4 regions of the Marinobacter xiaoshiensis genome follow, and region 2 is predicted to be linked to each of the others. Evidence: predicted binding sites of a transcription regulator. Region 2 holds the regulator's gene; each other region holds the start of a gene.
The links. The regulator sigma-54, encoded in region 2, starts transcription at its own class of promoters, with help from an activator protein. The targets are predictions, from matches to a motif close to ANTGGCATNNANNTTGCTNT.
Positions count from the first base shown of each region.

Region 1: a site for sigma-54 is predicted at 3,767-3,786, ahead of RKA07_RS08715 (pilin). Genes of this name have one in related genera too.
Region 3: a site for sigma-54 is predicted at 2,216-2,235, ahead of glnA (glutamate--ammonia ligase). Genes of this name have one in related genera too.
Region 4: a site for sigma-54 is predicted at 6,853-6,872, ahead of flgA (flagellar basal body P-ring formation chaperone FlgA). Genes of this name have one in related genera too.

Region 1 is NZ_JAVMBO010000010.1:240,152-248,213, reverse strand. Features, by position in the region: gene RKA07_RS08725 (ketopantoate reductase family protein) at 1-694, opposite strand, end outside; gene RKA07_RS08720 (valine--tRNA ligase) at 697-3,549, opposite strand; gene RKA07_RS08715 (pilin) at 3,832-5,043, shown strand; gene RKA07_RS08710 (DNA polymerase III subunit chi) at 5,100-5,618, opposite strand; gene RKA07_RS08705 (leucyl aminopeptidase) at 5,618-7,111, opposite strand; gene lptF (LPS export ABC transporter permease LptF) at 7,312-8,062, shown strand, end outside.
Region 2 is NZ_JAVMBO010000007.1:185,658-193,719, forward strand. Features, by position in the region: gene hpf (ribosome hibernation promoting factor) at 53-361, opposite strand; gene RKA07_RS04660 (RNA polymerase factor sigma-54) at 455-1,990, opposite strand; gene lptB (LPS export ABC transporter ATP-binding protein) at 2,165-2,890, opposite strand; gene lptA (lipopolysaccharide transport periplasmic protein LptA) at 2,918-3,454, opposite strand; gene lptC (LPS export ABC transporter periplasmic protein LptC) at 3,438-4,058, opposite strand; gene RKA07_RS04680 (KdsC family phosphatase) at 4,061-4,624, opposite strand; gene RKA07_RS04685 (KpsF/GutQ family sugar-phosphate isomerase) at 4,647-5,627, opposite strand; gene RKA07_RS04690 (ABC transporter ATP-binding protein) at 5,940-6,752, shown strand; gene mlaE (lipid asymmetry maintenance ABC transporter permease subunit MlaE) at 6,749-7,531, shown strand; gene mlaD (outer membrane lipid asymmetry maintenance protein MlaD) at 7,566-8,015, shown strand; gene RKA07_RS04705 (MlaC/ttg2D family ABC transporter substrate-binding protein) at 8,047-8,062, shown strand, end outside.
Region 3 is NZ_JAVMBO010000015.1:116,598-124,659, reverse strand. Features, by position in the region: gene RKA07_RS11195 (DUF4124 domain-containing protein) at 1-416, opposite strand, end outside; gene glnA (glutamate--ammonia ligase) at 634-2,037, opposite strand; gene typA (translational GTPase TypA) at 2,653-4,464, shown strand; gene pip (prolyl aminopeptidase) at 4,603-5,565, shown strand; gene dtd (D-aminoacyl-tRNA deacylase) at 5,662-6,108, shown strand; gene RKA07_RS11170 (porin) at 6,493-7,518, shown strand; gene RKA07_RS11165 (CYTH domain-containing protein) at 7,622-8,062, shown strand, end outside.
Region 4 is NZ_JAVMBO010000010.1:18,301-26,362, forward strand. Features, by position in the region: gene RKA07_RS07645 (AEC family transporter) at 1-192, shown strand, start outside; gene RKA07_RS07650 (DUF938 domain-containing protein) at 238-837, shown strand; gene RKA07_RS07655 (lactoylglutathione lyase family protein) at 852-1,352, opposite strand; gene RKA07_RS07660 (LysR family transcriptional regulator) at 1,446-2,315, shown strand; tRNA gene RKA07_RS07665 (tRNA-Ser) at 2,360-2,450, opposite strand; gene RKA07_RS07670 (isochorismatase family protein) at 2,662-3,192, shown strand; gene RKA07_RS07675 (cupin domain-containing protein) at 3,219-3,887, shown strand; gene RKA07_RS07680 (MFS transporter) at 3,835-5,025, opposite strand; gene RKA07_RS07685 (CheR family methyltransferase) at 5,029-5,856, opposite strand; gene RKA07_RS07690 (chemotaxis protein CheV) at 5,896-6,825, opposite strand; gene flgA (flagellar basal body P-ring formation chaperone FlgA) at 7,014-7,715, shown strand; gene flgM (flagellar biosynthesis anti-sigma factor FlgM) at 7,914-8,062, shown strand, end outside.

The DNA of each region.
Region 1 (8,062 bases), on a different contig from region 2:
CTACCAGCTTCTGCCAAAGCCGCTGCAGAATGTTCTCCTCAGCATGAACCCGCAAGCCGGTTTCAGCTAGTTGCTGAACAACACTCGCGGTGTGGTCAACGGCACTAGCCGTAAGCGCGCCCACCCAGGTATCTCCTGCTCCGGCGTGAACCAGAACATCCGGGGAAGGTCTGTTTGCGCCTTCCGTAGTGCTGGCAGCCAAAATCAGCCGCTCCGGCCACCGTTCAGCAACTGCTTGCTGACTGCCTAAACCGTTTTGAAATAAGACGATGGGTATGCCTGCTGGAATGTGAGGTAGCCAGGCTTTCAAAGCCGCAAGCGTATCACCAGCTTTAGTTGTTACCAGCATCAGCCTCAATACTTCAGTTGACTGAAGCCAAGGCAGACTAACCTGGATGCGGGCATCACCAGAGTTTGGCGAAGCCGTCAGGCGGGCCTCCCCGAAACCTTGTGGAGCCAGGGATGGCGGAACAGAGCGTACAAGGACGTATTCACAGCGTGTTTCGGGGAGGCCCGCCTGACGGCTGAAGCTCCCCCCAAGCCCAAATTCATGCTCAGACAAATCATTAGAGAGTCGAGGCAAGAAACCACAAAGAGCAGAAGGCAAAAGGGCGGCCCAAAGCCGCCCCAAAGAACCCGCTCCAAGAATGGCGATCACCCCGCCACCCCCGGAACGCTCACCCGCAGACACCATGCCTACATGGCCTCAATATCTGCACGCTGCTGCTGCAACCTACCCAGATTGCCCTGAACCTCAGCCAGCTTCTCCTGCTCCTTGGCGACCACTTCCGCAGGCGCCTTCGCAGTAAACTTCTCATTATTCAGCTTACCCTCAAGGCGTCCAATCTCCTTCTGCAAACGCTCCAGCTCCTTATCCAGCCGCTTCAGCTCCGCATCCTTATCGATCAGCCCAGCCATAGGCACCAACACTTCCATATCGCCAACCAACTGAGTGGCACTCATGGGCGCATTGCCACCCTCAAACCATTCCAGGCTTTCCAGCTTGGCCAGAGAGCTCAGGAACTGACGGTTTTCATTCATCCGGCGCTGACCTTCTGCACTGTTGCCACGGAACAGCACCGGAATTTTCTTCGCCGGGGAAATGTTCATCTCGCCGCGAATATTGCGCACCGCCACAATCACGCCCTTCAGCCATTCAATGTCTTCAACGGCCTTTGCATCGTGCTTGCTGGCATCCACCTGCGGGAATGGCTGCAACATGATGCTGTCACCGGATTTTCCAGCCAGCGGTGCAATGCGCTGCCAGATTTCTTCCGTGATAAACGGCATGATCGGGTGTGCCAGACGCAGAACGGTTTCCAGCACGCGAACCAGGGTGCGGCGTGTGCCGCGCTTCGCCTCAACACTGCCGGTGTCGTCGCTCAGGCAAGGCTTGGAAAGCTCCAGGTACCAGTCGCAGTATTCGTTCCAGATGAACTCATACAGAGCGTGAGAGGCCAAATCGAAACGGTATTGATCCAGATGGCGGGTCACGTCCTGCTCGCACTGCTGCAGGGCGCTGATAATCCAGCGATCCGCCAGAGACAGTTCTACCGGCTCACCATTCACGCCGCAGTCTTCGCCTTCCACGTTCATCAACACGTAACGGGCAGCGTTCCACAGCTTGTTGCAGAAGTTACGGTAACCTTCCAGGCGCTTCATATCCCAGTTGATATCGCGGCCGGTAGTGGCCATGGCTGCCAGAGTGAAGCGCAGGGCATCGGTGCCGTGGGCAGAAATACCTTCCGGGAATTCCTTTTCGGTCTGCTTGGCAATTTTCTTTGCCAGCTTGGGCTGCATCATGTTGCCCGTGCGCTTCTCGAGTAGCGTGGCAAGATCGATGCCGTCGATCATGTCCAGAGGGTCAATCACGTTGCCCTTGGATTTGGACATCTTGTCGCCGTGTTCATCGCGGATCAGGCCGGTTACATAAACAGTTTTGAAGGGGACTTGCGGGGTGCCGTCTTCATTCTTCATGAAGTGCATGGTCATCATGATCATCCGGGCAACCCAGAAGAAGATGATGTCAAAACCTGTCACCAATACATCGGTAGGGTGGAAGGTTTTCAGGCGCTCGGTAATTTCCGGCCAGCCCAGGGTGCCGAAGGTCCACAGGGCGGAGCTGAACCAGGTATCCAGAACGTCATCGTCCTGCTTCAGCTCGAAATCCGCTGCCAGGTTGTGCTTCTGGCGGACTTCTTCTTCGCTGCGGCCTACGTAGATATTGCCTTCGGCGTCGTACCAGGCAGGGATGCGGTGGCCCCACCAAAGCTGGCGGGAAATACACCAGTCCTGAATGTCACGCATCCAGGAGAAGTACATGTTCTCGTACTGCTTGGGCACAAACTGAATGCGACCGTCTTCGACCGCCTCAATGGCAGGCTCAGCCAGTTTTTTCGCATCGGCAAACCACTGGTCGGTCAGCATTGGCTCGATAATCAGACCGGATCGGTCGCCACGGGGAACGCTCAGTACGTGGTCTTCCACTTGCTGAACCAGACCGGCGGCTTCCATATCGGCCACGATCTGCTTGCGCGCGTCTTCCCGGGTCAGTCCCGCGTAAGCTGCGGGCAGGCTGGCATCCAGCTCGGTGTTCTCTGTGCCGTCACTATTGAATACTTCGGCTTGCTCACGTATGTCCGCATCCTGAGTCAGCACGTTCATCATCGGCAGGTTGTTACGCTTGCCTACGGCGTAGTCGTTAAAGTCGTGTGCTGGCGTAATCTTCACGCAGCCGGAGCCTTTCTCGGGATCGGCGTGGTGGTCGGCAATCACCGGTATGCGGCGGTTTACTAACGGCAGCATGACAAACTTGCCAATCAGATGCTGATAGCGCTCGTCGTCCGGATGAACGGCTACGGCGGTATCTCCCAGCATGGTTTCCGGGCGGGTAGTGGCGACGACCAGATAGTCTTTGCCATCCTGGGTGGTTGCACCGTCGGCCAGTGGATAGCGAAGGTGCCAGAAAAAGCCTTTTTCTTCCTTGTTCTCAACTTCCAAGTCGGAAATAGCGGTGTGCAGCTTCGGGTCCCAGTTCACCAATCGTTTGCCGCGGTATACCAGGCCGTCTTCGTACAGGCGAATAAATACTTCCTGTACAGCTTTGTAAAAGCCGTCGTCCATGGTGAAGCGTTCGGTATCCCAATCAACGGAGTTACCTAACCGGCGCATCTGGCCGGTAATAGTGCCGCCAGATTCTTCCTTCCATTCCCAGATGCGCTTGATGAAGTCTTCCCGGCCAAGGTCGTGGCGGGTTTTGCCCTCTTCCGCCGCCAGCTTGCGCTCAACCACCATTTGCGTGGCGATACCTGCGTGGTCACTGCCCACTTGCCACAGGGTGTTGTGGCCCTGCATGCGCTTGTAGCGAGTGAGGGTGTCCATGATGGTGTGCTGGAAGGCATGGCCCATGTGCAGGCTGCCGGTCACATTGGGTGGCGGAATCGCAATGCTGTATGCCTGACCTTCGCCGCTGGGGCGGAAGTAACCTTTGGATTCCCAGTTTTCGTACCACTGGCGCTCAATGTTTTCTGGCTGGTAGGTTTTTTCCATGGGTTTTTCTGGCGACCGTTTAATTGATTCACAAGGGGAAATTGAAACGCTGGATTATACATGGTCGCTTGCCTTCGAGCCATGGAGCTCGGCTTTGGCAGGCGTGTCCCACCTCCGAGCCTGCGAAATCGACATGTAGTCGTGGAAGATGTTAGATATTTTTCTCTATAATCGCCGGCTTTGCTGCGTGGGTGCGCTGCAATAAAACTCAGTCATAGCTGGCTCAGGTCTTGCGCTGTGCACTCGCCGGTCACTCTGTAAGCATCTTAACGAGGGAATACCATGGATTTGGTTTACAAGAACGAGAAGCCGTTGCTCAGGATAGCGGTCGTGTTTTCAGCGGTTATCTGGCTTGCGTTGTTTGTCGGGACGTTCGGGATTTTGTTGTTGTACTTGCTTTTGGGCTATGTGTTTTTTCTGTTTGCGCATTCGGCATTTATCTCCCACCTGAAAGGCTCGGGTGTGCGCATAAGTCAGGATCAGTATCCGGATCTATATGAACGGCTGGTTCGTTGTTCTGAAAAAGTTGGCGTCACAGAGTTGCCTGAGGCATACCTGCTTCGTACCGATTTTTTTAATGCGCTGGCCACCAAATTTCTCGGTCGTCATTTCGTGGTGCTGTTTACCGATGTCATTGACGCCCTGGAAGACCAGCCGGGCGCAGTCGATTTCTATATTGGCCATGAACTTGGCCACATACACCGCAAGCATCTTTCCTGGCGCGCGTTTGTCATGCCGGGCTCGCTGTTGCCGGTGGTTGGGCCGGCTCTGCGCCGCGCAGAGGAATACACCTGTGATCGCTACGGCGTTGCCTGTTGCCAGTCTTCAGAGGATATCAAATCCGCCATAGCAGCCATTGCTGCAGGGGATACCCGTTGGAAGACCATCAATGTGGATGCATACCTCAGTCAGATTCAGGCAACCAGTGGGTTCTGGATGTCGTTCAACGAACTGACCGGCGACTATCCGTGGCTGACCAAACGCATGGCGACCGCCTTGGCACTGGCACAGGGCAGGGAGGTAAAGCATCCTCGTCGCAGCCTTGGGGCCTGGGTGTTATCGATGTTTGTGCCCCGGGTGGGTGGTGGTGCGGGCGGAGCTGCATCCCTGCTGGTGACTGTCGCGATCATCGGTGTGCTGGCTGCGCTGGCAATTCCTGCTTACCAGCAGTATGTCGAAAGGGCACGTTATTCGGCTGCATACTCCATGGCTCAGGAGGTACAGGCTCGAGTCACTTCCTACGCCACTGAGAACCAGGCTTGGCCGGTAACCATGCAAGAACTGGGGTACCCGGAGTTAATCCTGGAAAATGACGTGCAGAACTATTCAATTGATGTATATGACGACGGCATGATCGGGGTCGAAATGGGCGTGGATGATTCCGGCGAGTCCAAATATATCGTGCTTGAACCTGCCGTCGATGAGGGCGAGATCAGTTGGACTTGTTACGGCCAGAATGTGAACGAAAAGCATTTGCCGGCGAGCTGTCGTTAATCACGTCGCATTCGCACTCTGGAAGCTCTAATTCAGCGCTGCCCGGCAGTGTATGATCACGATCGCGATCGTTGATCATACACTTGGGCCTCGATACCTAAAGCGCGCAACTGCCTGAAATGTGATCGAGCCTGGTTGAGAACGACAGGGTCGTTATGGGCCACCAGGGCGAGGCGTTTGAATTGGTCCGCGTTTGCCGGAAGGGTCTGGGAGAGGATGATTACGGTATCCCAGTCCTCTGCAATTGGCGGGCACAATAGTATTCCAACAGGATCAGTACAGGGTGTGGCAGCATCGGGTATGACGCTGTGCGGGATGAATGCATCCGGGCTGAAGTTCCAGATTAGTTCGTCCAGTTCATCAGCTTGCTGCTGGGAGTCGCACACGATGCACACCCGGTCGCCCTGCTGCCAGGCTTTGCTTACAAGCTTGGTGGCGTGCAGGTTACGGGCGGCGGGAGTGTCTTGCAGGAGAATATGAAACCAGTAACGCTGGTTTTTATCCTCCAGAGCAGACGCAGTCCGAGAGTTGCCGGCAGCAGGGCTGCCGGCTTGTGAGAGCGAATTACTTTCCATTATTTTCCAGCGTGGGACATCAGGTAGTCGACCAGCAGGGGAACCGGGCGGCCAGAGGAACCCTTGGCTTTACCCGAATGCCATGCAGTTCCGGCGATGTCCAGATGCGCCCAGCGGTATTCCTTGGTGAAGCGAGCCAGGAAGCAGGCGGCAGTAATGGTACCCGCAGTGCGGCCGCCGATGTTGGCCATGTCTGCAAAGTTACTGTCCAGCAGGGTCTGGTACTCCTCCCAAATGGGCAGGCGCCAAGCCTTGTCGTTGGCACGTTCACCCGCAGCCAGCAGTTCGTTTGCCAGGTCGTCGTTGTTTGCCATCAGGCCTGTTGTCTCGTGGCCAAGGGCAATGATGCAGGCGCCGGTAAGCGTTGCCAGGTCGATAACCACTTCCGGATCAAATTTCTTCACATAGGTGAGGGCGTCGCACAAAACCAGGCGGCCTTCAGCATCTGTATTGAGGATTTCAACCGTTTGGCCAGACATGGTGGTGACAATATCGCCAGGGCGGCTGGCATTACCGTCGGGCATGTTTTCAGCAGCAGCGATAACCGCAACCACGTTAATTTTCGGCTTGGTCTCTGCGAGTACTTGCATGGCTCCGAATACGGCAGCTGAACCGCCCATATCGTATTTCATTTCATCCATGCCAGCGCCGGGCTTGAGGCTGATGCCGCCTGTGTCGAAAGTAATGCCTTTGCCTACCAGAACATAAGGCTTGTCTTTAGCATTACCACCACGGTATTCCATGATGATCAGGCGTGGTGGTTGGGCACTGCCCTGACCAACGGCAAGAAGGGAGTTCATGCCGAGCTTTTTCATTTGCTTTTCATCAAGCACTTCGGTCTTGATGCAGTCGTGTTCAGTGGCCAGTTTGTTGGCTCGCTCTGCCAGCCATGAGGGGTGGCAGATGTTCGGTGGCATGTTGCCCAGATCGCGGGCCAGATTCATGCCGCGACCGGTTGCCAAGCCCAGGTTAAACGCTTCTTTTTGTGCTTTTCCGGCATCAGAAGTGGCGACCAGAACTTTGTTGAGCTTGCGCGCTGAAGGCTTTTCGCTCTTGAACTCGCTGAAGCTGTAGAGCTGCTCTTCCAGAGTACGGCCGATCAGGCTCAGTTTTGCCAGTTCGGAGCTAAGGCTGTCATCGCCAGTCAGGGCGGTATCGGTCAAGCTGATCAGCACACTCTTTGAAGGACCGTCCTTCAGGGCACTTGTCATGGCCGCCAGTGCCTTTCGGAAGTTTGCGCCAGTGCGCTCGGTGTCCTTGCCTGTACCAACAACAAGCAACCGATCCCAAGGCTGGTCGTTAAGTGGAATCAGGCTTGTTTCAGCGTTTTTGCCATTGATGTCACCGGCTTTCTGGAGTTTGGTGATCAGCCCGCCAAGTGCGCTGTCTGCCCCAGTGGTGGAGGCTGGCCAGTCGCCCTGTTCCGGAAGGGCGACGACCAGGCAGTCGGCTTTGGTGCTCGCAATGGCATTGCTGTTCAGGCTGAAGTTCATGGAAACTCCTATAGTTATCCGGGGAAAGCCGCAATTGTGAGCGGCGAGAATGATTTGATCCTGTACCACCAAGCATTGGGGTTTGGAGGCGGATTATCAAGTTAGGCGGGCTACACTGTTATTCAGCCCCAAGGTTACATAGAATACTCGCAGTTTCCTCATTCCTCCATGTTCCGGTTTACACGGGCAGAGAAACCGTTTTGAGCATTATTTTCCGCTATCTCATACGTCAGGTTATGGTCAGCATGGTTGCCGTCTCAGGCATTCTTCTGCTGGTGTTTATGAGTGGGCGCTTTCTCAAATACTTGGCCGGTGCCGCGGAAGGCAAGATTGCACCCGGCGTGCTGTTTGAAATTATGGCGTATCGCTTTCCCGGGTTTCTTGAGCTTATCCTGCCGTTGGGGCTGTTCATTGGCATACTGCTGGCCTATGGCCGTATGTATCTTGAAAGTGAAATGACCGTGCTTTCCGCCTGTGGTGTAAGCGACGGTCAGTTGTTGTCAAAAACCCTGGTGGGCAGCCTTGCCGTCATGCTGATTGTCGGAAGCATGAGCCTGGTGGTTTCACCATGGGGAATGCAGCAGGTTGAAGAGATTTTTGCAGAGCAGGCCAAGGCAACAGAATTCGATCTGCTGGCGCCGGGGCGCTTCCAGAAGCTTTCGTCGGGCGGCCGCGTTACCTACACCGAAGCTCTCAGTGATGACAAGCGCCAACTTCAGGGTGTGTTTATTGCCGAGTACGGGCAAGACGGAACCGGTGTAAACGTAATTACCGCCGATTCCGGCTCTCAGTTGATTGATGAAGAAACCGGTAGCCGCTTTCTTATTCTCGAAAACGGTGCGCGTTATGATGGGACGCCCGGAAAGCTGGATTATCAGATTACAAGTTTTGAAGCCTACGGCCTGAAGATTCGCAGCGGTAGTAGTGGTGATGTGGTTTTGGATGAGGGGG
Region 2 (8,062 bases):
ACGCGTAGTTCGCGTCGCAGCTTGATTAGATGACATGCCTGAAAACACTCGCCTAGCGGGCGGTGTGTCCCTGCATCCTGTCTACAGTCTTTTCTTTATGCTTGAGGATCTGACGATCAAGCTTGTCGACGAGTCCGTCGATGGCTGCGTACATATCCTCATTTTCCGCCTTTGCGTGAATCTCACCACCAACCACGTGGAGCGTCGCATCTGCAATCTGCCGAACCTTATCTACTTCCAATGTTACCTGGCAGTTACTGATGTGGTCGAAGTGCCGCTCGAGTCGTTCAAACTTCTCGGCTACATAGTCTTTCAGAGCGGGTGTCAGCTCTACGTGACGGCCTGAAATGTTGAGTTGCATAGACGTCTCCTGTTGTCATCCTTTCCGGCTCAGGGAGCCGGTCTGAGTGCTGGCGCATGGCTGCACCAGCGAAAACCATTTGCTGCGCCGGATTTAAACCAGTCGCTTGCGTTCATTTGAGGGCGGAATGTTCATGGCTTCGCGGTATTTTGCAACAGTGCGTCGCGCCACTTTGATTCCTTCTTCTCCCAGCATGGCTGCAATTTTGTTATCACTCAACGGCTTTTTCGGTGTTTCTGCAGCAATGAGCTTTTTGATCATTGCCCGAATGGCTGTTGATGAGCATTCTCCGCCCTCATCGGTACTGACGTGGCTGGAGAAAAAATATTTCAGCTCGAAAACGCCCCTCGGTGTATGCATGTATTTCTGCGTAGTCACACGGGAAATGGTCGATTCGTGCATTTCCACAAGCTGGGCAATATCCGACAGGATCAGCGGTTTCATCGCTTCTTCACCGTGATCCAGAAAACCCTGCTGATATTCAACAATCCGGGTTGCTACCTTCAGCAGTGTTTCGTTGCGGCTTTGGAGGCTCTTGATGAACCATTTTGCCTCCTGAAGCTGGTCGCGCAGATAGGTGTTGTCTGCGCTGCTATCCGCACGTTTTATTAATGAAGCATAGCTGGCATTCACGCGTATGCGCGGCGCAATTTCCGGATTCAGCTCAACACGCCAGCGGTCATTGTGTTTGCGCACGATAACATCGGGAATCACGTAGTCCGGCTCTGTGCGATCAATGATGTCACCGGGGCGCGGGTTGAGGCTGGTAATAAGTGCCAGCACATCGCGCAACTGGTCTTCCTTAAGGCGGCTGCGGCGAAGCAGCTGAGCGTAATCACGGTTGCCCAGCAGGTTTATATAATGTGTGATTACCAGCTTTGCCTGGGCAAGCCAGGGTGTCTCTGGTGGCAATTGGTTGAGTTGAATCAGCAGGCAATCCTGGAGATCTCGCGCAAACACCCCGGGAGGATCGAAGAACTGCAACCGGCGCAGCACTGCTTCGACTTCGTCCATCTCCAGGGGGTCGTCATCCGTATCGTTCGTCAGGCCGCTGTAGATCTCTTCCAAAGGGCTTGTGAGGTAGCCCTGCTCGTCAACGGCGTCCATAAGAGCGTGAGCAATGGCCTGATCCCGCTCGCCAAAGGGAGTGAGGTTCAATTGCCACTCAAGATGGTCCCGAAGGGTTTCACTAGGGGAGTTGCGGGTCTCGAAATCGTGGTCGCTTTCGTCTTCGTTGCGCGCTGCCGGAGCAGGGGCGGACTGATAGATGTCGTCCCACGCGGTATCTACGGGCAGGTCGTCAGGAATCGTGTCGGGTATTTCATTTTCGGTTTGCCAGTCGGGGCCGTTCTCGCTTTCATCCCAGTCAGAACTGGATGAATCGGGGGCTGTCTCTGAACTGGTGTCGTTTGAGGTGTTGTCCTTGTCCTGCTCGTTATCCGCAGTGGATGTGTCGATTTGATCGTCATCATCCTGGGATTCCAGCAGTGGATTGGATTCCAGTGCTTGCTGGATTTCCTGCTGGAGGTCGAGGGTTGATAGCTGTAGAAGCCTGATCGCCTGTTGCAGCTGGGGCGTCATGGTCAGGCTTTGACCCAGCTTTAATTGTAATGAGGCTTTCATAACCATCGCTCAGGATCCGTCACTTATACCCGCTCTGAATTTCTTGCTACGGCTAAAAATTCTTTATGTGTCGGCCACTTGCCGCCATTAAAAGTTATCCTAGCAAGTTCTCTGCCGAGTTTACTTGCTCCGGGTCAGCAAAACAATCGAGCGGGCATGCCGTCATACCGAAAACATGGCTTAGAGTCGGAATTCGTTGCCAAGATAAACCTCTTTTACTTGCTGGTTGGCCAGGATGGTTTCGGCATTTCCAGAAGCAATAATGTGCCCGCCAGATACGATGTAAGCGTTCTCGCAGATATCAAGAGTTTCCCGCACGTTGTGGTCGGTGATCAGCACACCAATGCCCTTGTCCCGGAGATGGCGGATAATCTGTTTGATATCGCTGACAGAAATGGGGTCTACCCCGGCAAAGGGCTCGTCCAGAAGAATGAAGGCGGGCTCCATGGCCAGGGCGCGGGCAATCTCCACCCGGCGCCTTTCCCCTCCAGAAAGAGCCATGCCCACACTGTCACGGATGTGGGTGATATGGAATTCTTCCAGCAATTGCTCAACTTTTTCCAGACGCTCGGCTCGGCTCAGGTTCTTGCGGGTTTCCAGAATTGCCATGATGTTGTCGCGCACTGATAGTTTGCGGAACACGGAAGCCTCCTGAGGCAGGTAACCAATGCCTTTGCGCGCCCGACCATGCATGGGTAGGGGGGTGATGTCCTGGCTATCGATGGTGATACGGCCATTATCTGCGTTCACCAGCCCGACTATCATGTAAAAACAGGTGGTTTTGCCTGCTCCGTTTGGCCCCAGAAGGCCAACGATTTCACCGCTGCGAATTTCAAGCGACACATCGATGACGACTTTCTTTTGCTTATAGCTTTTTGCCAGGTTACTCGCTCTGAGGACTGCCATCGGATTCCTGTTTACTGTAATCAGCTGTTATTGGGTGGAGTCTGTGCTGTTGCCTCGGGGCTGGATAACCATCTCTACCCGTCCGGGGCCGGCTCCGGTATCCTCGCCGCCTTCCGCCGTAACCACTCGTTGTTCAGTGTCGTAATGAATGATATCGCCGCGAAATACGTTGCCATTCTGCTCAATCACCGCTTCACGTTCAAAGGTGAGCTGTTTGTCAGTGGCAGACCAGGTAATGTTTTTTGCTTTGGCATCGGTTTCGCCCTCACCGCTGGTAACGGGCTGCTGATAGCGGGCAGGAGAGCCGCTGGCCTCGATGCGGTTAAGGCCGTCGGCGCTGCGATAGAGAACCACACGTTCAGCGGACAAGCGGGTTTTACCCTGGGCCAGTTCAACCGCACCTGTGTAGATGGCAATGCCTTTGCCATCGTCCAGGCGAGCGCTGTCGGCGCTCACGGTAATGGGCTGGTCGGAGTCAAGGTCAAAGGCTGTCGCTGAATTCATAAGGCCTGCCGCGAGAACGGTGGCAAGAAGCCTGCGCACAGAATTATTTAACGGTTTCATAGCGTCCTTCCACCTGGGAATTCAGTTCCAGAATGCGTTCGTTGATCCACGCTTTCATGCCCTTTGCCCGAGTTGTGCCAAGGGTGTCGGTGATTGTTACCGGGTCATCGGTATAAACCATGCCCTGCTTGTTATCCAGCGTAAGGCTTTCGGTGTTCAGTGTTGCCTCCCGGTCGCCTATTGTTCGCACCACCCGAACGTTTCCCGCAAGGTTGAGCAGGTCATCGTTCTGGTGCAGGGTGCCATTCTCGGCATTCAAAATCCACGGGCCTTCTCCGGTAGCGCCAAACAGTTCAGCGCTGGGCGACTCCATTGCAGCCAGGTTGCCTTCTTCGAATTGCTCTATCCGCGGGCTTGTAAATACAATTTTGCGCTGGCCGCTCTCATCGTAAGAAGTGTAGTTGCCGTTAATCACGAATCCGTCAGGCTCTGTTTCGCCACGGAGCTGCCTGGCATCACTGTAGCTGCTGAGCGGGGGCTCATCGCTTTGCCACAGCAGAAATGCGGTCGCTACTATGGTTATGGCGAGCCCGAGCATGCGCAGCCGAGGCCTGTTTGCCAAGGCCAGTCTTGAGAGCAAGCTGCTTTTTGCGCTCTCTTCCATTTTTATGACTCCAGGTAAGGCGTCAGTGTAGCGTTCAGGTGCCCCCCGGCTGTCAGCAGGAGGTCACACAATTCCCGCACAGCGCCACTGCCTCCTGTCGCGTGTGTGCAGTAATCCGCGTGCTCCTTAACCAGCCAGTACCCATTGGGCACCGTAACGCCGAGGCCTGCGTAGCGAATGGCGGGCAAATCTGGTAAGTCGTCGCCCATATAGGCAATGTTTTCCGGCGCGATGCCCAGAGTGCTGACCAGCTCCTGCAGCGCGATTTTCTTGTCTTCCCGGCCCTGCATCAGGTGCGTGATTTTCAGGTCGTTCATGCGTTTTTCGGTCAGTGGCGAACTGCGACCGGTAATGACGGCTACGGTGATTCCCGCGGCCATCAGTTGCTTCAGCCCCAGCCCATCGAGAATATTGAACCCTTTGAGTTCATCACCGTTTGCGCTGAAGTAGATTTTGCCATCACTCATGATGCCATCAACATCCAGGGCAACGAGCTTGATGCCTGCAGCTTTCCCCAGCAGGGGTTCCGGCCAGAGTTTTTGCAGTGGGCTTTTCAGTTCGTCCATCATGATGCCTTTAATTTGTTCTTTAGATCACGCCAGCGCGAAGAAGGTCGTGCATATTGATTGCACCAACCAGGGCGCCGTCTGCATCGGTTACCGGCAGGGCACTGATTTTAAGGCCTTCCATCACGTTAAGCGCTTCTGCCGCCAGTTGGTCTGGCTGGATGGTTCTGCCGTTGCGTGTCATCACGTCTCGAATAGGGGTGACGTGTACATCTATAGATTTATCCAAAGTGCGGCGCAGGTCCCCATCGGTGAAAATGCCCGTCATGGTGCCATTGGGATTCACCACTGTGGTCATGCCAAGTCCCTTGCGGGAAATTTCAAGCAAGGCTCCGCTCAATGTCGTGTCTTCATCGACGATGGGTATACGATCGCCGGTGTGCATTATGTCAGACACCCTGAGCAGCAGCTTGCGGCCAAGGCTGCCGCCGGGGTGGGAGAATGCAAAATCTTCTGCGCTGAAGCCCCGCGCCTCCAGCAAGGCAACGGCTAGTGCATCGCCCATGACCAGTGTTGCGGTTGTGCTGGAAGTGGGTGCCAAACCGAGTGGGCAAGCTTCTGTCTCAACGCTGACATCCAGATTTGCGACGGCTTCTTTTGCGAGGGTAGATGTGGGGTTTCCCGTCATGCTGATCAGGGGGGCGCCCATGCGTTTGATCAAAGGCAAAATGGTAACCACTTCGCTGGTATTGCCGCTGTTTGAAATGGCAATAACCACGTCCTGGCTGGTAATCATGCCCATATCGCCGTGGCTGGCTTCGCCCGGGTGAACAAAAAACGAGGGTGTTCCGGTGCTTGCCAGGGTGGCTGCGATTTTGTGGCCTATGTGGCCCGATTTGCCCATGCCGGTTACGACTACCCGGCCTTTGCAGGCCATGATGACTTCGCAGGCACGTATAAAGTGATCATCAATGCGGTGTTCAAGAGCGCTGATGGCATCTCTTTCTATTCGGATAGCCTGAAGTGCGGGAGTACGGAAATCGTATGTTCTCTTTTCAGTCATCGGGCTAAAAACCTGCTTTTTCGTTGGCATTGTTCGTATGAAAAGACTTGGTGCTATCTATGTGAAAATAGAAGGGTGCGATCAGATTAGCGGAGTATAACATTTCCCGCGAGCTGATCAGTCTGGTTACCGTAAGTTAAACCGACTGGTCAGTAAAACTGATCATTGCTATCAATTCATTTTGGGAACCATTGATTGAGCTTGAGGGCTCCTTGACATAATGTAGCCGCTCCCTGAAGGCATTACGGTCAGGCGTTGAGAGCTTAGGCTGCGGGGTGAAGGCTAAAAGCTATGGGCTGAAAGGTAAGGAATATGGGGTTGGACTCGTACATTACATTGAAGGACGTTGTGTTTTCGCGTTCTGATCGCCGCATTTTTAATGGTGTGTCCGTGGAGATTCCCCGGGGGAAAATCACCGCTGTTATGGGGCCTAGCGGCAGTGGTAAAACCACATTGCTTCGCTTGGTTGGTGGCCAGCTCCGGCCGGATTCAGGCAGCATTATTGTAGATGGCCAACCGATCGGTGAGCTTCGCCGGAAGGAGCTTTACAAGTTCCGGGAAAAAATGGGCATGCTGTTCCAGAGTGGTGCGCTGTTTACTGATTTGAGTGTCTACGAGAACGTGGCGTTCCCTATGCGAGTGCACACCAAACTGCCGGAAGACATGATTAACGACATAGTGTTGATGAAACTGGAGGCAGTTGGCCTGCGCGGCGCCCGCAAGCTCATGCCCTCTGAGCTTTCCGGCGGTATGAATAGGCGCGTGGCTCTTGCTCGCAGTATTGCTCTGGACCCGGAGCTTATCATGTATGACGAGCCCTTCGCCGGGCAAGACCCTATCGGCATGGGCGTTCTGGTGAAACTGATTCGTGATCTGAACAGCTCCATGGGGCTCACCAGTGTCCTTGTGTCCCATGATGTTCAGGAGTCCCTGAGCATTTGTCATTACGCATGCATTATTGCAGACGGTAAAGTGATTGGGGCTGGCACGCCCTCCGAATTGCAGGATCACCCGTCTGAGCAGGTACAACAGTTTTTGAATGGGCATCCGGATGGCCCTGTGCCATTCCATTACCCATCTTCAGCGGCAACTGAAGATTTCGGGCTTGCAGGAGGTGTCTCTTGATCGACAGAATTGCTTCCTTCGGGCGCAGTGGGACAGACCTTGTTGTTTCCATAGGTCGCGCTGGTCGTTTTCTGGCGGGGGTGCTGTCAGGCGTTCCGCGCCCGATAACCGGCTTTCCTCTATTGATGAAGCAGCTGTACTCTGTTGGTGTGCTGTCGCTTGCGATCATAGTGGTTTCTGGTTTGTTTATCGGTATGGTGCTGGGCCTGCAGGGCTATACCATACTCAGTGATTTTGGCTCCGAAGCCGCCATCGGCCAGATGATTGCGCTTACCTTGGTACGTGAACTCGGGCCTGTAGTAACTGCGTTGCTGTTTGCCGGGCGTGCCGGTTCGGCGCTGACCGCTGAAATTGGCCTGATGAAGGCAACAGAGCAGCTTTCCAGCATGGAAATGATGGGCGTAGACCCCTTGCGACGGGTAATTGCCCCCCGGCTCTGGGCTGGTTTTATCGCTATGCCGGTACTGGCCATCATCTTTTCCATGGTGGGTATCTGGGGTGGCATGCTGGTAGGCGTTGAGTGGCTTGGTGTTTTTGAAGGCTCCTACTGGGGCAACATGCAGGCGTCTGTCGATTTCTGGGACGACGTAGTGAATGGCATCATCAAAAGCGTTGTTTTCGGTTTTGTCTGCGCCTGGATTGCGGTTTACCAAGGTTATGATTGTGTGCCCACATCTGCAGGAATCAGCTCAGCTACCACCAAAACCGTGGTCTACTCTTCGCTGGCTGTTCTGGGGCTGGATTTTGTGCTGACTGCCGTAATGTTCGGCAACTTCTGATCAACGATTGACGAGATAACACCGGGAGCCGGTAATGACACAAAGAACAACGGACATCACAGTTGGCCTGTTTATGCTGGCTGGATTGGCAGCGCTGCTGTTTCTGGCACTTCAGGTAAGTGGGCTGTCCCCCAAATCTGCCAAAAGCACCTACACCATATACGCGGATTTTAACGACACCGGCGGTATTACGCCCCGCGGTAGGGTTTCCATGGCGGGTGTAACCGTTGGAAGCATTGATTCGATCACCCTGAACAAGGAAACCTTCCAGGCGCGGGTGGCCATGTCCATCCATGGCGACGTGAACAATATCCCGGCCGATAGCGCAGCAGTAATACGCACATCCGGACTGCTAGGTGAGCAGTATATTGATATATCTATCGGTGGTGATATGGAGTCACTTCAGCCGGGTGATACCTTTTATTCCACCCAGTCGGCCATGAATATTGAACGGCTGATCAGCAATTTTGCATCTGGCAAATAACCCAGATTAGAGACAGAGCAGGAGAAGCCCGATGATTGCGTTAACAC
Region 3 (8,062 bases), on a different contig from region 2:
AACACGTTGCGAACGGTGACAGAGCCAGATGTGCTCTGGCCAACGGGTTGGCCATCCAGGGTTACTTCATATTTATGGCCTGGCGCAAGCGCGGGTGAGCTGCTCATTTCGAACTGCACATCGCCGTTGCCCGAGTGGAATGCCTGCTCGTTTTCAGGATAAGTGAGAGAAACACTTTCATAAATTGAGCCTTCCCGCTCCACATCTTCTCGCAGTTTTTCAGTTTCCTGAACATTTTGCGGTTTTGGAAGAGTGATGGTCGTCACGGGCTTCACGGTTACCTTTTCTGCGCCTTTTGAAGGCTCATCGGAGAAGGTAACGTTGCCTTGTGCATCCACGTTGCGGTACACCTCTGCGGTGACCGGCCCCGAGATCAGGAGCATCAGCCCTGCGGTGATTCCAAGCGTTGATTTCATAAGTGCAGCCTGCAGTAATATGTATGCTGATTATCAATGGCCGGGCGGGCCTTTTCAATGTAGCAGTGGCGGGATGATTATTACATATCGTTAAGGGCTTCGGTGTTGTGTCGAGGATCACAAAATCTCACCACAAAAAAGCCCCGCTTTTGAGAGCGGGGCTTTTGCCACAACTATTCAGTCCCAGAGCAGCTAATAAAGGGCTGCACCAAGGCTTTTAGCAAGAATAGTACAGCTCGAACTCAACCGGGTGAGTGGTCATGTTGATACGCTCAACCTCACCGCGCTTCAGGTCGATGTAGCCCTGAATCATGTCTTCTGTAAATACACCGCCACGGGTCAGGAACTCATGGTCTTCTTTCAGGGCGTCCAGCGCTTCCTGAAGGGTTTCTGCAACCTTGGGAATGCTCAGTGCTTCTTCCTTGGGCAGGTCGTACAGATCTTTGTCCATCGCGTCGCCTGGGTGAATCTTGTTCTGAATACCGTCAAGGCCCGCCATCATCAGCGCTGCAAATGCCAGGTACGGGTTGGCAGCCGGATCAGGGAAGCGAACTTCTACCCGGCGCGCTTTCGGGCTGGTGACATACGGAATGCGGATGGATGCGGAACGGTTGCGCGCAGAGTAGGCCAGCATAACTGGCGCCTCGTAATGGGGAACCAGGCGCTTATAGCTGTTTGTAGCCGGGTTGGTGAACGCGTTCAGGGCTTTGGCGTGCTTGATGATACCGCCAACGTAGAACAGTGCCATTTCACTCAGGCCTGCATAGCTGTCGCCTGCAAACAGGTTTTTGCCGTCTTTGTTCAGGCTCATGTGAACGTGCATACCGGAGCCGTTATCGCCAACAACTGGCTTGGGCATAAAGGTAGCCGTTTTGCCGTAGGCGTGGGCTACGTTGTGTACGCAGTACTTGAGAATCTGAACTTCGTCTGCTTTTTTGGTCAGGGTGTTCGGGCCAACGCCAATTTCACACTGGCCGGCTGTGCCCACTTCGTGGTGGTGCACTTCAATAACCAAGCCCATGGATTCCATGGCTGCGCACATTGCGCCCCGCAGATCGTGCAGGCTGTCGACCGGTGGTACGGGGAAGTAACCACCTTTCACGCCAGGACGGTGGCCGATGTTATTGCCATTAAAGTCGTCGCCGGAAACCCAGGCTGCTTCTTCAGAGTGAAGCGAGTACATGGAGCCTTGCATGTCGGTCTTCCACCTTGCCGAATCGAACACAAAAAATTCCGGCTCCGGGCCAAACAGAGCGCCGTCTGCAATGCCGGTGGATTTCAGGTATTCCTCTGCACGACGAGCAACAGAGCGGGGGTCGCGCTCATAGCCTTGCATGGTAGAAGGCTCAACAATGTCGCAGGTAATGTTAACAGTGCTTTCTTCGGTGAACGGATCAAGAACGGAGCTGCTGTCATCTGGCATCAGAATCATGTCGGACTCGTTAATGCCTTTCCAGCCGGCAATGGAGGAACCGTCAAACATCTTGCCTTCAGCAAAGAAATCTTCATTGACTTCAGTTGCAGGTATGGTGACGTGCTGCTCTTTGCCGCGACTGTCCGTGAAGCGCATATCAACCCATTTCACTTCGTGCTCTTTGATCAAATCAACTGTCTTGGACATGTGCATGCTCCGTAAGTAATCCCGCGCCGCGGGCATATTCGTGATCGGTGTTCCGGATCGTTCTGTGGGGCTGAATTCCGGTCTGGTATACAAGTCTGCGCAGCTTAGCAAAAGCTGTTGGTTCTTACCTTCACATTTGCGCTGAGCAGACGGTTTAAAAAAACTCGATGGTTGGGTTAAAGCAAGGTGCTTGCCAGTTTTGGGTGGCTGTTCTGGATCTGATGATTTCTCCCCAGTTACAGCGTCTTTGGGCGGTATTCGGAAATGAGGGTGGATGGAGTGATTGGCTTAACATACGCAATGTGCGCCATAATGGTGCGTCTGCCGAGGTTGGCTCGCCTTGTCGCACCAACTTGGTGCGCCAGGATCGCTTCGTGAAATTGATTAAGAAATAGGCGTTCTTCTACATATAAACGGTGCAGAGTTTTCGATATACTGCGCGCCGCTTCATTTTCTCTGCATGGGTCCAGGCTAACAAGCCGGGCGCTGCATGCGGAGCGCTGGGCCGCCAGGTGCCAGTGGATGAGTCCATTTTACAGATTTGAGGTGGCGCGTGCGGGGTTGTCCCTGAATGGCTTTCTTGGATCATTGAGTGCATTTCTCAGGAATAAATTTGTGATTGAAAAACTTCGTAATATCGCCATTATCGCCCACGTTGACCATGGTAAGACCACGCTTGTAGACAAACTGCTGCGTCTGTCCGGCACGCTGGATCGCAAAGAGCTCGAGAACGAGCGCGTCATGGACTCCAACGACCAGGAAAAAGAGCGGGGCATTACTATTCTTGCCAAAAATACCGCACTTAAGTGGAATGGCTACGATATCAATATTGTAGACACCCCTGGGCACGCGGATTTTGGTGGCGAAGTAGAGCGGGTCATGAGCATGGTTGATTGCGTGCTGCTGGTGGTTGATTCCATCGACGGCCCCATGCCCCAGACCCGTTTCGTAACCCAGAAGGCTTTCGCCGCCGGGCTGCGTCCGATTGTGGTTGTGAACAAGGTTGACCGCCCGGGCGCGCGTCCGGATTGGGTTGTAGACCAGGTTTTCGATCTGTTTGACAGTCTCGGTGCAACCGATGAGCAACTGGATTTCCCGATTGTTTATGCCAGCGCACTGAACGGTGTAGCCGGCCTGGACCATGAGGATCTGGCAGACAACATGGATGCCGTCTTCCAGGCGATCGTTGATCACGTGCCCGCGCCTTCTGTTGATCTGGAAGGTCCCTTCCAGATGCAGATATCCCAGCTCGATTACAACAGCTTTCTTGGTGTGATTGGTATCGGCCGTATTGCCCGCGGCAAGATCAAAACCAATTCACCCGTGGTTGCCATTGGTGCAGATGGTAAGAAGCGTCAGGGCCGAATCCTCAAGATTATGGGGCACTCCGGCTTGCAGCGCGTGGAAGTGGCTGAAGCGCAGGCGGGCGACATTGTGTGCGTAAGCGGTCTGGATGAACTGTACATCTCCGACACCCTGTGCGACATGAACAACGTGGAGGCCCTGCCACCGCTGACGGTGGATGAGCCAACTGTTTCCATGACATTCCAGGTTAACGACTCGCCCTTCTGTGGTAAAGAAGGCAAGTTTGTGACCAGTCGGAACATCAAGGACCGCCTTGAGAAGGAATTGCTGCACAACGTTGCCTTGCGCGTAGAAGAGGGTGACTCAGCAGACAAGTTCAAGGTATCCGGGCGCGGTGAGCTGCACCTGTCAGTTCTGATTGAAAACATGCGCCGCGAAAACTTCGAGTTGGCGGTAGGTCGCCCGGAAGTGGTTATCAAGGAAGTAGACGGCGAAAAGCAGGAGCCGTACGAGAACGTTATTGTTGATATCGAAGAGCAGCACCAGGGTTCCTTGATGGAGCAAATGGGGCTGCGCAAGGGCGATCTCACCAACATGGTACCGGACGGCAAGGGCCGTATGCGCCTTGAGTACACGATTCCTGCCCGCGGGCTTATCGGCTTCCGTAACAGCTTTCTGACCATGACCTCAGGTACGGGTATTCTTACCTCAACCTTCAGTCACTATGGCCCGATCAAAAGCGGTGACGTTACCAGTCGCCAAAACGGCGTTCTGGTTTCCATGGCCACAGGTACGGCCTTGACCTATTCACTGGAAACTCTCCAGAGTCGTGGCAAGCTGTTCCTCGATCCAGGCCAGGAAATTTATGAAGGGCAGCTTTGCGGTATACATAGCCGTGAAAATGACTTGGTGATTAACCCCACCAAAGGCAAGAAGCTGGATAACATGCGTGCCTCCGGCAAGGACGAGGTCATTGGCCTGGTGCCGCCGATCAAGTTTACTCTTGAGCAGGCGCTGGAATTTATTGACGATGATGAGCTGGTTGAAGTAACACCCAAATCTATTCGTCTGCGTAAGAAACACCTTACCGAAAACGAGCGTAAGCGCGCGAGCAAAAAGTAAGGTTTACGCTTTGAATCAGGCCGGCGCTGGTAACACAGCCCCGGCTTTTTTTTGCTTCCGGTTTTTGCAAACACATCCCGGTATCCGCATATCTCCGCTACACTGTCGTCGACCTTAAGCTGATCAGCGGAGCGCCCCATGCTTACCCTGTACCCGGACATCAAACCTTACGCAAAACACCGGCTGGCGGTGGAAGCGCCCCATGAACTGTATGTTGAGGAAAGTGGCAATCCGGAGGGGATACCCGTTCTTTTTGTTCATGGCGGTCCCGGGGGTGGATGTGAGGACTATCATCGCCGATTCTTCGATGCGGAGCGTTTTCGAATCATTCTGATGGATCAGCGCGGAGCCGGTCGCTCCACACCCCTGGCGGAACTGGAGGGGAACAGCACCGACAAGCTGGTTCAGGATATGGAAACTATTCGTGAATTCCTGGGGGTTGAGCGCTGGCTGCTGTTCGGAGGAAGTTGGGGTTCCACTCTTAGTCTTGTATACGCCCAAGCCCATGCGGAGCGGGTTATGGGGCTTGTGCTTAGGGGAATTTTCCTTTGTCGTCCCCGGGATATTTCCTGGTTCTATCAGGATGGTGCAAGCCGCGTATTTCCAGACTACTGGAAGGAGTTTGAGGCACCGATACCTGAAGTTGAGCGCGGTGATATGGTGAGCGCCTATTACCGAAGACTAACCAGCAGTAACGAGTTGGAGCAGATGCAGGCTGCGAAAGCCTGGTCGATATGGGAAGGACGCTGCGCCACGCTGAACCCGAGCCCGCGGGTTGTTGAGCATTTTGGTCACCCGCATGTTGCCATTGCCCTGGCGCGAATCGAGTGTCACTACTTCATGAATGCTGCGTTTCTGGAAGATAACCAGATTGTAAGGGATGCGCACAAGCTCCGGGGTATACCCGCCATTATTGTTCATGGCCGCTACGACATGGTGTGTCCGCTGGATAATGCGCTTGCTCTCAGTAATGCCTGGCCAGAAGCAGAGTTGCGAATTATCCGCGAAGCCGGGCATTCTGCGTCTGAACCGGCTATTGTGGATGCGCTTTTGCGAAGTGTTGATGAGGTCATTGCAAGAGCGGAGAAAAATGCCGGCTGATGCTAGCCGTTAGTCGGGGTTGCGAGAACCTGCGAGCATGGCTACACTCTTGCCTGATTGTAATTCTCATTTGACCGGAGTTAACAAAAAAACCGGATGAAAGGACTTGTCCAGCGGGTGTCAAAAGCCAGCGTCGAGGTTAACGGTCGTGAAATTTCGCGCATAGATGCCGGTATATTGTTGTTGCTGGGTGTGGAGCGGGGAGATGAACAGAGTGAAACAAAACAGCTGCTTCGGAAAATACTTACCTACCGCATCTTTCCTGATGAAGCGGGGCGCATGAATCTCAGTTTGCTCGATACAGGTGGCGCCTTGCTTGTTGTACCCCAGTTTACACTTGCTGCTGACACTTCTTCAGGTACACGCCCTGGTTTTTCACGTGCGGCCGCCCCGGATTTGGCAGAAAGCCAGTATGCCAGTTTCCTCGATCTGGCACGGGCGGAGCTGGGTGCGGCAAGGGTTAAAGAAGGTTTATTCGGCGCGGACATGAAGGTGGGCCTGGTTAATGACGGGCCGGTAACTTTTATGCTTTCAACCCGCTGAGTGTTGTTGCAAACTTATAGTGGAACAAGTTGATTTACCCATCCTGAAAAGAGCGGCTTGGCCTTGGCCGAAGGAGCTTTGGAATAAAGGTTTGCGTTTTTGGGATTAAATGGGTTAAAAAATCGACATGAAATATTTGCAAAATAGCTGTTCATGTATTAAAAGTGAGTCATCATGCGGCGCTTTAAGAGAGTGCCGTAAGTGACTGAACCATAAAGATCTGATTGAGTGAGGTCTTTATGGTGGGAAAAGTTGCTTCTTTGTCATAGATTTGACATGTTGCAAACCTAAAATAAGAGCCATCCGGTTTTTCTGGGGCAGCTTATAGAAATCGGGATTAACCCGTTGTTAAAACCTGAAATAACTCGCAAAAGGACATACAACATGAAGAAGACTCTCATTGCATCTGCTATCGCTGCTGCCACTATTTCTGGCACTGCACTGGCACAGGAAAGCAACCTGCCGACGGTTTACGGTAACATCCAGTACGCTCTGACTTACACCAACGTTGATGGTGGCCCAAGCGACATCGCCCACAACGATAACGGCTCCACCATCGGCTTTACTCATGAGCATGCGATCAACCCTGGCCTCACAGGCTTCATGAAGATTGAGCTGGATGGTATTGATGCAGACGACAAGTCTAAAGGTCGTGGTCGTATCAAGCTGGACGAGGCGTACATCGGTATTAAGGGTGACAACTTCGGTCAACTGTGGGTTGGTTCTGACGATTCCCTGTACGAATCAGCGGTCGACAAGATCGTAAACTATTACGAAGTTGGAACGTATAACCTCGGTGGTAGCTACACCACTGGTGAAGGTGACCTGATCCAGTACATGACTCCTTCGTTTGGTGGCCTGAAGCTGGGCGCTGCGGTTCAGATCAATGGAGACGGTGAAGATAATGGCAAAAAGAGCTATCCGTACCAGTTGGCAGCTATCTACTCAGTCGACGCGTTGACTCTGGCTTTTGCTATGGATTCAAACGACGGGGATACTAAATATTCTCAGAACGCCGATTTAACGATTAAAGACGGCGGATTCGAAGCTCCCAAGAACAACGAAAACACCTACGGTGTACGAGTTGCTTACGAGATGGATGCATTGGGCGTTTCCCTTGAGTACCAGACCCGCAAAGATGTGAGCGATGTGGTCGGCGTTCAGGGTATGTACACGCTTGGAAAGAACGTGTTCGCACTTTCATATGAAATGGCAGACCCTGACGGCGCTGCGAAGACGGCTGGAGCAGTAAAGAAAGATGTCATTACTCTGCAGGCACTTCATAACGTGTCAGATAACCTGTACGTTTACGTAGAAGGCTACCTGGGTGGTGGCGATGACAACGCCTATAAGGTGGCTGACAAGAGCGAGGCTTCCTCTGTCTCTGTTGGTGGTACCTACTACTTCTGATCAGCTCACCAGCTAATCAGTTAGTTTGGTATTGAAAACCGGTGGCCTCAGGGCCACCGGTTTTTTGCGTTATTGGCTTACAGAAAATATAGGTTAGGCAAGCATGGCGGAAGAGCTGGAAATAAAATTGAGCCTCAAGTCCGGAGATCTCTTGAAGGCGCTGAATTGGTTGCTTGCACAACCGGAAGCTCAAGCTGGCAGCAAGAAATCTCTGGTGAACTGTTACTACGACACCCCGGATGCGGAGCTCAATCACCAGCAGGCGGCTCTTCGTGTGCGCAAGGCCGGTAGCCATTATGTGCAGACACTCAAAACCCGTGGCGAGTTCGTGGATGGTGCCCACCGGCGGGAGGAGTGGGAGTGGCCAGTGGATGGGCCGCAGCTTTCAATAGGGTTGCTGGCAGACACACCATTGGGAGATCGAGTGAACCTCGCTCGGCTGGCGCCTGCGTTTGAAACCAATTTTACTCGTCAGGTGGTCATGCTGGACGACGGCGAGGCATTGATTGAGTGCGCTGTGGATGAGGGCATTATTGCAGCCGGC
Region 4 (8,062 bases), on a different contig from region 2:
TTCTCGGGGCCCGAGCTTGGCCTACTGTTCTTGTTCTTCGCGAGTCCGACAGCAGCTGCAAGCTTTGTGATGGCCAAGGCGCTTGGCGGCAACGACCGATTGGCGGCGAACATCATTGCAATAACCACACTGATGGCAAGCGTCACCGTAACCTTGGGGGTATTTGTCCTGAAGGGCGCTGGCCTGATATAAACATCTGTCTACGCTCGAACCTCCAACAACCAATCAGAGCCTCCAATGACTGACGGAAAGCCGTACTCCCAAGCCTGCGAGAACAACAAACAAGTTATTCTCGAAAAGATTGCCACTGTGTTCAATGAGCCTGGAATTCTATTGGAAATTGGCACAGGTACCGGGCAGCATGCGGTTCATTTTGCCCAGCACCTTCCGCACCTTCAGTGGCAGCCCAGCGACCACCCAAGTAATGCTCAGCTGTGTATGCCTTGGCTGGAAGATGCGAACCTGCCCAACATCAACACCCCCTTGCCTCTGGATGTCAGCGCGCCTGACTGGCGACTCCCGCCAATCAATGGTGTTTTCTCTGCCAACACAGCACACATCATGTCCTGGCCTGAGGTTGAAGCAATGTTCCGGGGCGTGGCTGCCATTCTCAATGCGGGCGAAGCCTTCTGCCTGTACGGGCCTTTCAACTACGGAGGCCAATTCACAAGCCCCAGCAACCGGCAGTTTGATACTCATCTGAAGCAGCAAAACCCGGAAATGGGTATTCGGGATATGGATGACCTCAAACGAACCGGCGATGCGATCGGGCTGGTTCTGGAATCCGACTTCGAAATGCCTGCCAACAACCGGTTGCTGGTCTGGAGGCGATGCTAGCATCGGGGCCGGCCTCAGTATGCACCCTCGCTGTATATCAGCTCGTAGCTGTGGCTATAAATCTCCACAATGTTACCAAACGGGTCTTCCATATAGATCATGCGGTAAGGCTTTTCGCCTGGGTAGTAGTACCGCGGCTTTTCCATTCTCTTCTTGCCACCCGCCGCAACAATCCGATCAGCTAACTCTTCAAGATTCGGATCCTGCACACAGAAATGGAAAATGCCGGTTTTCCAATATTCAAAGTTATCTTCCGGGTTAGTCTGATTTCTGAACTGGAACACCTCTACCCCAACCCTGTCACCGGTCGACATATGAGCAATTCGAAAACTCCCCCAACCTTTCCCGAATACTTCTGTACACATTTCACCAATGGCACTTTCATCCTCGACGATTTCAGTCGGTTCCATGATCAGATACCAACCCATCACCTCGGTATAGAATTTAACCGCTTCTTCCAGGTTGGGGACTGAAAGCCCAATGTGTGAAAAGTTTCTTGGATATACGTTACTCATGCTCTGCTCTCCTGTTTAAACCTCGCTTCAGGTTACAAATGCAGAGTGATTACGTAAAATTATCATTCGTCATAACAATGAGTACGTTTTGTAATGATTAACACGACATGGCTACGCAGTTTCTGCACGCTGGTTGAAACAGGGCACTTCACTCGTACAGCTGAGCGCCTCCATATGACTCAATCCGGCGTTAGCCAGCATGTACGGAAACTGGAAGATCAATTAGGAGTAGCGCTACTTCTAAGGGAAGGTAAGCAGTTTTCACTCACGGATGCAGGCGAACGCCTTTTCGCTGAAGGGCGCACTCTCATTCAGGCGCTATCGAGTCTTGATCAACGAATAGCGGAGGATCCTCCATACAAGGGGCTGGTTAGGCTGACGTCGCCAGGAAGCATAGGTCTTAAGCTTTACCCGCACCTTCTTGAGTTGCAGAGCAAGCACCCCGAACTGTCGATTGACTACCGATTCGCACCAAACACGGATGTTGAAAATGCGATCGCAGACTACAAATCCGATATTGGATTCATGACCAGCGCCCCAACCCTCGAGAAAGTGAGCTGCCAAGCGATTGCACATGAGCCCTTGCTTCTGGTGACACCTGCGAATGTCTCTGAGCCAAGTTGGGACGCGTTAACACAGTTAGGCTTTATCGATCACCCTGATGGTGCCCATCATGCCAACATGCTGCTTAGCGCCAACTTCCCACAGTTTCAGCACAGCAATCTGTTTAAAAGGAATGGCTTCTCAAACCAGATTGGCTTGATCCTGGAACCGGTTAGCATGGGATTGGGATTTACCGTATTGCCGGCTCACGCAGTTGAGGCCTTCAATCGGCCGCAGACCATCAAAAGCCATCAATTGACGAAACCCGTCAGTGAGACCTTGTACCTTGTCGTTCGGCGCGAGCAGTCCTTGCAGAGCAGAATGCATACAGTGATTGCGGAAGCCAGAAAGTGGCTTTGACACGTACAATAAAAAACCCCAGCACTTCTGCTGGGGTTCAGTATTGGCGGAGAGAGAGGGATTCGAACCCTCGATACGCTATTAACGTATACACACTTTCCAGGCGTGCGCCTTCAGCCACTCGGCCACCTCTCCAATAACCTGTTTCAAATCAGCAATATCGTCGCTCATTTGAGGGCGCAAACTTTAATGGTTTTAGGGGCGCTTGGCAACTCCCTTGGGATAAATCCCGGCAAAATTTCCGGTTTGCACCAATAATAGGCAGTAAGGTGCTCGCTACTCGCGTTGGGAGTATCATGGCATTTCCAATCTGTTCAGTATGTTATTCAAGCCTGGGGGGCTATCCATGCTAATGAAACCCGACCAATCGATTCTTTTGCTGATAGACGTTCAGGAAAAGCTGATGCCAGCCATTGCCTATGGCCAGGACGTAGTCAGCCGATGCATAACCCTCGCAACAATTGCAGGACTTTTGGATATCCCCGTTGTGGCAACCGAGCAGCTGCCAGAAAAACTGGGGCCAAATATAGAGGCGGTGAAGGAGCTTTGCCACCACACGCTTGCAAAGTACCACTTTGATGCCTGCCCCGACGGATTGGTGGAAAGCCTACCCGAAGGTCGGCAGCATATTATTATTGCCGGCTGCGAAACCCATGTTTGCATGATGCAAACGGCCCTCAGCCTGATTGATGCGGGTTACAAGGTATGGGTTGTTGCCGATGCTACAGGGTCCCGGAACGAGTTTGATCGGGATGTTGCGCTTGATCGGCTCAGCGCGAGCGGCGCGCGTATTGTCACGGTCGAGATGGCTGCCTTTGAATGGATGGGGCACTGCAGGCACCCCGCCTTTCGTGATATTCAGATGTTAATCAAGTAACTCGACAGTTCTCGAAGAGGCACATAATGCTGAACATGGATTTTGACCGCAGGGTGGTCATCCACACAAACGAACAGGAATGGCTTGCCAGCCCTGCCAGCGGCGTTGTCAGAAAGCCGTTAGCAAGGGAGGAAGCCGAGCGAGGCCATGCTACCAGCATTGTTCGCTATGAGCCTGGCGCCTCATTCAGCCGGCATGAGCACCCTCTCGGCGAAGAAATCCTGGTGTTGGAAGGTGTATTTTCGGACGAAAATGGTGATTACCCTGCCGGCACCTACTTGAGAAACCCGCCCGGAAGCGGGCACGCCCCGTTCAGCAAGCCTGGCTGTACTTTACTGGTAAAGCTGCACCAGTTTGATGAACGAGACCTCAGCACCGTGCGAGTCGACACCAGCAATACCGACTGGTTACCCGGGATCGGTGGCCTTGAAGTAATGCCGCTGCATGAATTTGAGCACGAGCATGTAGCGCTGGTGAAATGGCCCGCCAATGAAATATTTCAGCCTCACCGACACTTCGGAGGCGAAGAAATATTCGTTCTTTCAGGTGAGTTTTGTGACGAGTACGGGCGCTATCCTGAAGGTACATGGATAAGGAGCCCGCACTTGAGCCAGCACCACCCGTTTGTGGAGCAAGAGACGGTTATCTGGGTAAAGACCGGCCACCTGCCCCTCGAGTTAACCAGAACACCATAAGCAGCCCGTGGATGACCAGGAAGGGTACAGCGACCATGACGAGCGCAGACCAGCCAACCCATGACAGTATTACCCCGGCCGACAAGGCCGCTGTGGCCTGGGAGCCGAACACGAACACATCGTTGAGGCCCTGAACCCTGAACCGTTCCGCATCTGTATAGCCACGCGGCAACAATGTGGTGCCGCCCACAAACAGAAAGTTCCAGCCAATACCCAGCAACACCAGCGCCGAAAGATAATGGTGAAATTCGATACCGCTGGCAGCCAGAACAATGCACCCAAGATAAGCAAGAAGCCCGGCCGCCATCATAAGGGGTATACCGACAACCCGTGTAAGCCAGCCACTGATGAGCGATGGCAAATACATGGCCATGATGTGCAGCTGGATAACACGCTTGGCATCATCCAGATCATGCCCCGCCATTTCCGTCATGCTGAGTGGCGTTGCCGTCATGATAAAGCTCATCACGGCATAGCCGATCGCAGCGCCGCTGATGGCCACCCAGATCAGCGGGTTGGCGAGAATTTCTTTCATTGGCCGGCCGCCGCCGCTCGCGTGAGCAGCCCTTACCAACTCACTCTTCGCCCGATAACCCAGCCCCAGTATTACAAGCGCTGCAAACTGGACAGCCGCCAGCGCAAGCCAGCTTGTGAGAAACGGATGATCTGTTCCCGCCCCACTGCCTAGTGCCGCAATCTCAGGCCCAAGCCAGGCAGCAATGAGACCGCCAAGCAACACTCGCGAAGCAGCTGACCCAGCCATGCTGGGAGGCACTGATTCCATCGCAGCAAAGCGATACTGATGCACCACTGCCAGCCCGGTTCCACCAACCACTGCCGCCAGACAAAGCAATGGGAACAGGGCCAACCACGAAGCCAGGGCGCCAAGAATGCCCGCCAGCATCCCCATAGAGGTTCCAAGCAGCATTACCTGCTTGCGCCCCAACCGCTCCATCAACCAGGTAGCAGGCTTGATTGCAAGTACAGTGCCCACCACCACCAATCCGACAGGCAGCGTTGCGTATTCCGGGGCCGGCGCCAACAGACGCCCCTGAATGCTTCCTATAAACACAATAAAAGGCGCTGTGCACATGGCTAGCGCCTGGGCAGCTACCAGCACCCATACGTTGAAAGGCATTGCTTATTTTTTCCTGTAAATGATTCCGGGGTGACACTGAACCATTTCGTAAAGGTCCGGCAAGCCATTAAGCGACTCTGATGCGCCCAAAATCAGATAGCCTCCGGGATTGAGGGTGGCGTGGATACGGGTGAGAATATCCTTCTTGTGGGCTGCAGAGAAATAGATCAACACGTTGCGGCACATGACAATGTCGAACTTGCCCAGCATATAGCGCTCAAGGAGGTTAAGCTCCTTGAACTCCACCATGCTTTTGATTTCGGGCCGAATCTGCCAGCCGCCATTTGCAGAAGGTGTAAAAAATTCTCTCTGACGTTCAGGTGACAAGCCCCTGCCAATAGCGATCATCTCGTACTCACCTCGGCGGGCGACTTCAAGCACGCTTTTGGATATATCCGTCGCAGTTACCTTAACATTGCGTAGTTTGCCGGGCTTCTGGCGCCGAAACTCATCCACAATCATACCAACCGAGTACGGCTCCTGACCCGTCGAACAGGCAGCTGACCAAATTCGCAATGGGGTCGCAGGCGAGCGCTCGGCAAACTCAGGGAGCAGTTTTTCCTGGAGAATACGGAAAGGATGATTATCACGGAACCACAGGGTTTCGTTGGTGGTCATTGCATCGATCACCACCTCTCTGAGGCTTGCCCTGCCAGATTTTTTCAAAAGCCCAAGCAGATCACCCAGAGAATTCAGATCGTTTTCTTCCAATATCCGCCGCAAACGGCTTTTCACCAGGTACTGCTTGTTTTCGCCCAGCAAAATACCACACGCATCCTGCAGGAACGATTTGAAGGCTTCATATTCCTGTGGGGTAATTTCTGCTTTCATTGGATCTCAGTTCTGTATGAATTTCCTGCCGAAAAAGCGTCAGCTCTGGTCTAACACTTCCATGATCCGTTCAGCCAGCTCATCCGGACTGAACTTTGCCATAAAATCATCAGCACCGACTTTCTTCACCATCGCCTTGTTAAACACACCGCTCAGTGAAGTATGGAGCATAACAAACAGCCCACTGAGTGCGGGATCACTCTTGATTCGCGTGACCAGTGTATACCCGTCCATTTCGGGCATTTCCACATCCGAGATAATCAATGAAAAATGATCGGTTGCCTTTGAGCCATCCGCCGTCACTTCCTTGAGGTATTCGAGCGCCTGTTTCCCATCGTTCCGCAATATTACTTCCATGCCAATGGCTGTAAGACAGCGCTCTATTTGCCGGCGCGCAACCGAAGAGTCATCCACCACCAGAACTGGCAGATGCCCCGTCACTCTTTCCGCACTTTTACTCCGAACTGCTTCAGTCACATCATCGCTACTCGGAGAAACTTCGGAAAGAATCTTCTCTACATCTATGATTTCCGCCAACTTGTCATCAATTTTAGTGACAGCTGTAAGATAGATATCCTTACCCGCCCCCTTAGGAGGAGGAAGAATGTCTTCCCAATTCATATTCAGGATCCGATCGACGCCCGTAACCAAAAAACCCTGGGTCTTTCGGTTGTACTCAGTGATGATCACAAAACTATTGGGCAACTCCTCCTGAGGAATACCCGGCAGGCCAATAGCCATACTCAGATCAATAACCGGAATGGTTTCACCCCGAGTATGTGCCACACCACGAACCACCGCACGGCTGTTAGGCATGGAATACAGCTTGGGGCACTGCAGCACTTCCTTCACCTTAAAGACATTGATGCCGTATATCTGACGCCCACGTAAACGGAAAAGCAGGAGCTCAAGACGGTTTTGTCCGACCAGCTGCGTGCGCTGATTTACACTATCCAATACCCCTGCCATCGCAGTCTCCCCTGGCCAGTAATTAGCACCGGCATACATTTTGCTTTCTATTACGTTAAGTTGTCAGGACGACGCGATAACGTCGCCTGAAAGCGGTCAGGCCTGTTTAACGGCCAGAACGCCGCAATCCTTAGGTATTTTCAGTAGCATTTGCCGTATTACTGACAGCATAGGACAAACCAGCAGATATGCGCACCCAGCTTTTAGTATGGATCATGCTCGCAGCGACATTCGCCAACCAAGTGCAGGCAAGAACAACCGCCGACGAGATTCGCGAAGCAACAGCAGCATTCCTTGAGACCTTTGCCGCAACCCAGACCGAAAGAGGCTACAAAGTTGCCTTTGAGACCGGCAACATTGACAACAGGCTTGCATTAGCCGCCTGCTCTGACGATCTGGATATAGAGTTCACAGGTGATCCATGGAAAAGTGAACACCCGTCAGTTCAGATAGCTTGCGCCGGCGATCGCCCGTGGCGAATGTTTGTAACGACCACGGTATCCATCAGTGGCCCTGCCCTGGTCGCCGCCCGCCCGCTCGGAAGAGGTGAACGCGTAACAGGCAACATGCTTGAAACCCGCGATGTTGTGCTTAACGCCAGCCGACGGGGAATAATAACTGATTCACAGATGATTGAGGGCATGATTATACGCCGGCCCGTAAACGCCGGCTCGGTACTCACTCCTGATCTTCTGGACGCACCAATCGCTGTCAGCCGCGGCGATCATGTTATTATTACCGCCCGCCGGGGGCCCTTTTCAGTGCGCTCCCGCGGTAAGGCTCTGGCCAGTGCGTCGGTGGGTGAGCAAGTACTTGTGGAAAACCTTGGCTCAGCCCGCACGGTAAAGGCGAATGTAACCGCTCCCGGGCATGTTGAAGTGCCGATGTGACATGCTCACGGCAACCCCCTTCCGGCGGCAAAAACATGCCGGCGGAGCACCCCGCCCAAGGCGGGATCAGGTTTGTGACAAAATGCTAACAAGATTTGATAATTTGCCCCTAAAGTATGCCAGCCACTAGCCGTTAAGTGGATATAAACCAGAGTCAGCCCACAACATGTGTGGCGTCACCGTAAAGCAGGTATTGATATGTCAGTTGACTTAAATGGAATTGGCCAAGGCCAGGTCAACACCCAGAGAACCACGGCCGACAAGTCCGCTAATGCTCAGAGCGCCAAGCAAGCAGCCCCCGAGCAGGCAAATGCCAAGGCTCAGAGCGCCCGCGGCGAAAACGTAAA